3 regions of the Ruegeria sp. ABV4_181 genome follow, and region 1 is predicted to be linked to each of the others. Evidence: riboswitches for the same ligand, from Rfam matches in the RefSeq annotation. Region 1 holds a riboswitch; each other region holds the start of a gene.
The links. Region 1 has a riboswitch for cobalamin ahead of ACXAC3_RS15755 (DUF1636 family protein). Riboswitches for the same ligand answer to the same signal wherever they lie in the genome.
Positions count from the first base shown of each region.

Region 2: another riboswitch for cobalamin. It lies ahead of ACXAC3_RS00135 (DUF1636 family protein); the one in region 1 lies ahead of ACXAC3_RS15755 (DUF1636 family protein).
Region 3: another riboswitch for cobalamin. It lies ahead of ACXAC3_RS05350 (hypothetical protein); the one in region 1 lies ahead of ACXAC3_RS15755 (DUF1636 family protein).

Region 1 is NZ_JBSWTI010000002.1:3,169,381-3,171,636, forward strand. Features, by position in the region: gene ACXAC3_RS15750 (LysR substrate-binding domain-containing protein) at 1-875, shown strand, start outside; cobalamin riboswitch at 948-1,154, shown strand; gene ACXAC3_RS15755 (DUF1636 family protein) at 1,249-1,629, shown strand; gene cobW (cobalamin biosynthesis protein CobW) at 1,626-2,256, shown strand, end outside.
Region 2 is NZ_JBSWTI010000002.1:25,537-27,792, reverse strand. Features, by position in the region: gene ACXAC3_RS00145 (Lrp/AsnC family transcriptional regulator) at 1-62, opposite strand, end outside; gene ACXAC3_RS00140 (EamA family transporter) at 161-1,126, shown strand; cobalamin riboswitch at 1,195-1,402, shown strand; gene ACXAC3_RS00135 (DUF1636 family protein) at 1,505-1,861, shown strand; gene ACXAC3_RS00130 (ABC transporter ATP-binding protein) at 1,858-2,256, shown strand, end outside.
Region 3 is NZ_JBSWTI010000002.1:1,065,246-1,067,501, reverse strand. Features, by position in the region: gene ACXAC3_RS05355 (alpha/beta hydrolase family protein) at 1-443, opposite strand, end outside; cobalamin riboswitch at 586-805, shown strand; gene ACXAC3_RS05350 (hypothetical protein) at 890-1,297, shown strand; gene ACXAC3_RS05345 (protein-tyrosine phosphatase family protein) at 1,311-1,541, opposite strand; gene ACXAC3_RS05340 (hypothetical protein) at 1,542-1,802, opposite strand; gene ACXAC3_RS05335 (DNA polymerase III subunit gamma/tau) at 1,958-2,256, shown strand, end outside.

The DNA.
Region 1 (2,256 bases):
TGCCAAACCCCGCCTGGCTGCGCAGTTTTGAATCTGCCGCGCGGCATCTGAATTTTACAACCGCGGCGCATGAGCTTGGATTGACCCAGACGGCGGTGTCTCTGCATATCCGGTCTCTGGAAGCGGAACTGGGGCAAAAACTGTTCACCAGAAACGCGCGGCGGCTGGAGCTGACCGAACTGGGGCAGTCCTATTCCATGACGGTGCGGCGCGCGCTTGGCGACATCGTCCTGTCGACGAACAGCCTGTTCGGCCCGGCCTCCCGTCAGACGCTGACGGTAAGAGCGGCGATTTCGACTGCGACCTACTGGGTTGCGGCGGAACTGCCGGACTTCACCACCCGGCACCCGGGCATTCCGGTTCGGCTGGTGTCGCATATCTGGAACGACAGTATCGCGCCCAATGATGTGGACGTCGAAATTCGCCTCGGCTACGGCGACTGGCCGGGCGTAAAATCCGAGAAGCTGACGGCGGAAAGACTGGTGCCGGTGTGCCGGGCCGATGCCGGGGCTCCCGCCCTCGGCACGATTGGCGACGGCCCGTTGATTCACATCCTGGGATATGAGGACAACTGGGCGCGTTATTTCCAGGCCAATGGCATTTCCCCTTCGGACCGGTCACCCCGGCATTCGGTGGATACAACGGTGGCGGCGCTGCAACTTGTCATGGCGGGCGCGGGCTACGCCACAATTCTTGAACGGTTTGCCCGAAATGCAATCCGGCAAGGTGCGCCGATCGCGATTGCTGGTCCGGCGATTCCCTTTGCCCAGTCACATTACCTGATCACCGCACAGGGGGCTGCGCATCAGACAGCGGCGGCCGGATTGTTTTGCGCCTGGTTGCGGGATCGGCTGGGTACGGATGCCGCTGACTGACATTGGCAGGTCGCTTTTCCGACCTTGAGCATTTCGACACCTTGCTGATGCTTGACAACCCCCCTGCCCGTGCCGCATGTCCCTTGCGTTGGTGTCCTCGTAAGAGGATGAAAAGGGAATGCGTCAGCGGTACTCCGTCAAACGCAGCCGCCCCCGCGACCGTGACCGGAGAGGGTGCCCAATGCCACTGGCCCGCAAGGCCGGGAAGGCGGGACATCTGCCAGAGCGAAGCCTCTGACATCCGCAAGCCGGGAGACCTGCCAGCACCCGAAGATGTAACCGGACGGGGTGTTCCGGTGTCGGGTCCATGTGCAGACGCGTGGCCCGCATGAAACCCCGTCCCCCGCGAAGAGGATTTGGGGGGATGAGAGACATGACCGAGACCGCACCTGTCGAGTTGCTGGTCTGCACCACTTGCCGTCGTGGGCTGCCCATCGAAGATGACGCGCAGCGACCCGGCACCCTGCTGCACAAGGCACTTGAACAGGCTGATCTGCCCGAAGGCGTAGACCTGAAACCGGTCGAATGCCTGTCGAACTGCGATCAGGGCTGTTCCGTCGTGTTGCGCGGTGGCCCCGCACGCTGGACCTTTGTCTATGAGAACCTGAACGAAACCGACCACGTCGAAACCATCGTTGAGGGCGTCACCAAGTACCTCGCGACCCAGGATGGTCTGGTCAAATGGCGCGAGCGCCCCGAACATTTCCGCAAAAACTGTGCGGCCCGCATTCCCCCGATTGGAGCCCTGAAATGAGCACTCTTGAGAAACTTCCCGTCACTGTGATCACCGGCTTTCTGGGCTCGGGCAAGACCACGCTGGTCAGGCACCTGATGCAGAACCCGCAGGGCAAGCGTCTGGCCGTCGTGGTCAACGAATTTGGCGATGTGGGTGTCGATGGCGACATCCTCAAGTCCTGCGCCATTCCCGACTGCCCGGCGGAAAACATCATGGAGCTGGCCAATGGCTGTATCTGCTGCACCGTGGCCGACGACTTCATCCCGACCATTGAGGCGCTGATGGCGCTGGAGCCACGGCCCGATCACATCCTGATCGAAACCTCGGGCCTCGCCCTGCCCAAGCCGCTGCTGAAGGCGTTCGACTGGCCCGATATCCGTTCGAAAATCACTGTGGACGGCGTGATCGCGCTGGCCGATGCCGAAGCCGTGGCCGCCGGTCGGTTTGCGCCGGATGTCGAGGCGGTGGACGCCCAGCGTCTGGCCGACGACTCGATTGACCACGAAACGCCTCTGTCCGAGGTATTCGAGGATCAGATTTCCTGCGCCGACATCATCCTGCTGACCAAGCCCGATCTGGCGGGTCCGGAAGGTGTGGCCAAGGCCAAGGCCGTCATCGCCGCCGAAGCGCCCCGCCCGCTACCTG
Region 2 (2,256 bases), 3.1 Mb from region 1:
TCGGATCGAAGGGAAAAGCCTCCGCGTGCCTTCGCTTCAGGTCCATTTTTATCCACAGACATTCTCGATCTCCATATGCGATGTCCGGATCACCTTGCATCATGGTGGAATGACGGATCAAGCCTCAAACCCTGTGCACCGGGCCAGAGCGTCCTGCACCATGTCGCGCATTTCGGAAGCTTTTCCGCCCCAAATCTGGTTCGGCGTATCAGCTGTTTTTCATTACCTCGGCCCGGCCTTCGCGGTGCTTCTGTTCCCGGCTGTCGGCGTGCTTGGCGTGGCGTGGTTTCGCATCACTTCGGCCGCGTTGATATTCGCGCCGATGACCAAGCCGTGGCGCACATTCAGGATGGCGACCAGATCACAGAGGTGTCTGCTGGTCGCGCTCGGCCTGTGTCTGGCAGTGATGAACTGTGCCTTCTACCTTGCGCTGGATCGGCTGCCGATCGCGCTGGTGGCTGCAATCGAATTTACCGGGACAGTCGGCATTGCGCTGTGGGGGCTTCGCACGGGGCGCAATGTTATCGCGTTCGGTTGCGTGGTCGCAGGGGTGGCGCTTTTGATCGACGTGCCGGCACTGTTTGCGGCGGACGGTTCCCTGCGAGACACGGACCTTGTTGGTTTGTTCTGGGCGGTTCTGAACGGCGCGCTTTTTGTTCTTTATGTCATCCTGGGGCACAGGATTTCGCAAGGTGGAGCCTCTGGCGGGGTTGAGAGCCTCGGCGCTGCGATGTCGGTTGCGTTCCTTTTTGTGTTCCCGATCGGGTTTTTGCAGGCGCTTGAAGCCTTTGGTGCACCCTTGCTTGTGCTGGCCGGGATAGGGGTCGGGTTGTGTTCCTCGGTCATTCCCTATGTCTGTGATCAGCTTGCCATGGCACGCCTGCCGCGTGCCAGCTTTGCTCTGTTGCTGGCCTTGCTGCCGGCGTCGGCAGCGATCATCGGTGTCGTTGTCCTGCGGCAAATTCCTGATCCGGCTGATGTGCTGGGGGTGGTTCTTGTGATGGCAGGCGTTGCCATTCACGCACCCGCGACGGTGACTGAACCCGCCAAACAAGGGGGCGGCGGCAAGTCGGTTCAGTCAGGTTTGCGTACGCAGCAGTCAAGCCGTGCGTCGTGCCGGGCCTGATCCGCTCAAATGGCGCCGGGCCCGCGTTCCTGCGGTTCAATTCCGTATTGACGCATTCCCGGAATTCATGCACTCAAACCCCGGATGGTTCCCGATGGTGCGCCCAAGGGATGAAAAGGGAATACGGTGCGGTTTGCCTTTCGGCGCCAATTCCGTAACTGCCCCCGCAACTGTAAGCGGTGAGCGACGCCAAACACCCACTGGCCCTCTGGGCCGGGAAGGATGGCCAAGCATCGACCCGCAAGTCAGGAGACCTGCCATCATATGTTCAACCAACCCGGGGCGGGGCGTCCTGGAAGGAGGCTTTGATGACACGTCTGTTGCGTGTTTACAGATCCGGCACCTTCTGTCCGCGCTTGCGACCAAGCGGAGCGGGCAATGCCAAAGTCTTCTGATCATGTTCTTCTGATTTGTGCGACCTGTCAGGGCACAATGACGGTCGATGCGCTGCGCGACGTCCTGTCAGCCAGACTGCCTTCGGGCTTTGCAATCCGCACCGTCGATTGCATGGCGGGCTGTGCGCAGCCAACGACCGTCGGATTTCAGGCGGTGGGCAAAGCGCAGTATCTCTTCGGTGGCATTCGGACCCTTCCCGAAGATGAGGCGTTGGCGGAGTTCGCACACCAGTACCGGAACAGCGCCGATGGGTGGACCAATGCCACCGACAGACCGCGCCCGCTGTTCACAAAAACACTTTCCCGAATACCGCGAATTGAATTGGGGGAACCTTCATGACGACCTCTGCCTTTCTTGTTGCGCGTGATCTCGAATTTTACGCGCTGAATGGTGATGTTCTGCTGCAAGGCGCGTCATTTGAACTGGACGAAGGGGCTATTCTGGCAATTGCCGGGCCGAACGGGGCAGGGAAAACCACGTTGCTGAACCTTTTGTGCGGCGCGGCGGATTTTGCACTGGGCGACGTGCTGGTCAGGGGGCGAAGCCTGAAACAGATGTCCGCCACCGAGCGCGCCCGCATGATAGCCGTCGTCAGTCAGCAGGAAATGCCGGATGGGCGGCTGTTATTGCGGGATTACGTCGCTCTGGGTCAGATTCCCATCCGCGCGGATCGCTCGGCCAAGGCGCATACTGCCGAGCTTGAACGGATTCTGCACCTGACCGGGCTGGGCAGG
Region 3 (2,256 bases), 2.1 Mb from region 1:
TCCGAAACCGTCACCGCACCGGAACAGACGCAGATCATGCGGTCGATCTGGTCAATATCCGGCTGAACCGGCCCCAGCATCCCGCCAACGGAATGACCAATGCTCCATTGCGGCGCACCCGGGAACCTGCGCCGCATCTCGGCCCGGGCGGCAGGCATGTCGGTCAAAGCCCAGTCCGCCATCGTTGCCTGCGCCTTGTTCAATGGTCCGCGCAGCGAATGGCCAAAATCGCGGTAATCGTAGGTCAGGCAGGCCATGCCCTGTTCGGCCGCCAGCCAATGAGCAAAATGCTTGTAATAGTCCCGCGGCACGCCCGTCGCGCCATGGATGACAACCGCCACACTGGGTTCGGCCACGGGAAGGTATAACCGCGCCGACAGCATGGCCGGGCCGGCGGGAAACTGAAAATCCTCAGTCAACACAGCCTGCGAGTTGTCTAGCATGGTGCCCTCATCCACGATCTGAACCGTTCAGTTCAGCGAATTCAGTCGGCATCTTTTCCCCCGGCGAGTCAAGACCGATCAAGGATGACCCTGCGTCCGCCTGATCCCTGACACAGCCCGCTTGACTCGACCCGCCGGCACCCGCTAGCGATGACGTGATGGTTCTCGTCCCCGGTCACGGGGCGGGATGAAAAGGGAACACGGTGCGGTTCTGCCCGGACAACCGGAACGGACCAAGGCCGCGACTGCCCCCGCAACTGTAAGCGGCGAGCAATGCCGGAACACCACTGGCCGAAAGGCTGGGAAGGTCGGCAAAGCGATGACCCGCAAGTCAGGAGACCTGCCATCGAACCGAAACCGAAACTCGGGCGGGGTGTCCGGGACAGGCCGTCAGCACGCTGTCATACCTGACCCACGCCCCCCGTCCCACGCGCGGAGGGCGCAACATGATGTGGAAGACAAAAACGCACGAATACACCGCAACCGTGTGTCAGCGAACCGGCCAGACCTGCCCGGCGCTGGCCCGCATGGCCCGGGCCATTGCGCAAGCGATGGAAAGTGCCGCACCAGCGACGACGCCGGATTTTGAGATCGAAGGCAGCAGCGAACTGACCCACTGCGCGCAGGGCTGCAACGCCCGGTTCCGGGCGCGGGCAAAACAGATCAGGGTGTTCTGCGACACAGATGCCGAAACCCCGATCGAAACGTTGGATGACTACGCCGAGATGATGTTCGGCACCGCGATCCCGGCGCTTCCTGCGGCACTTATGGCCAACCCGCCCTGCGCCATGCTCGAAGTGTCGGCACTGGCGCCGCAACCGGTCGCTCAAACCGCCGGGCAGATCGCGCTCTGAGGCCGGGCCGGAATCAAGGCAGGGCTGCCTGCGCGGCCCAGTCCAACTGGCCATCCGTTTCGACGGCACAAGGCCGCACGGCGCGCAGGCGTTTCAATGCCGTTTCGGTGGGTTCGCCCATTTCGACCATGATGCGCAAAGCAATCATGCCGGACCGGCCGCATCCGCCGCGGCAATGCGCCAGAACCCTGCCGCCGCGGGACAGAATCTGTTTGACGGACGCGCCGACCTCTTCCCACAACATCTAGGTTCGCAATGGCGGCGCACCGAAATCTTCAACCGGCAAATGCACCCATCTTATCGCGTGGTCCCGCAGATCCCGGCCAAATCCGCCGGCTCCGCCCTGCGCCATTTCGCGTTCGGTTGTCATGGAGATCACCAGATCGGGCCGCCATTCGCGGATCACCTCACGATCACGCGCATAGGTTCCGTCGCGCCCCGGCATCTGCGTCAGCGCAACCAATCCGTTTCCCACCGGCAAGGCATGGATTGCGAACCGAGGCATAAGACGCGTCCTTTCCGGAAAACCGGTCTTTCAACAACTTCCGCACTTCTATGACGCGCAAGCCGCATTGCAAACCGAATTTCGCAAGCGCGCTGTGGACGCGGGCGGCGGGGGTCACTACGCTGCATCCCTGAACCGAATCCGACAGAGCAGACATGACCGACACGCCCAGCCCCGCCTATCAGGTTCTCGCCCGCAAGTACCGCCCCGAAACCTTTGCCGATCTGGTGGGACAGGACGCAATGGTGCGCACGCTGAAAAACGCGTTCGAAGCGGACCGGATCGCGCAGGCCTTCATCATGACCGGCATTCGCGGCACCGGTAAGACCACCACCGCGCGGATCATCGCCAAAGGCATGAACTGCATCGGCCCCGATGGCGAAGGCGGTCCCACGACCGAACCCTGCGGGCAGTGCGAGCACTGCGTGGCGATCATGGAGGGCCGCCATGTCGA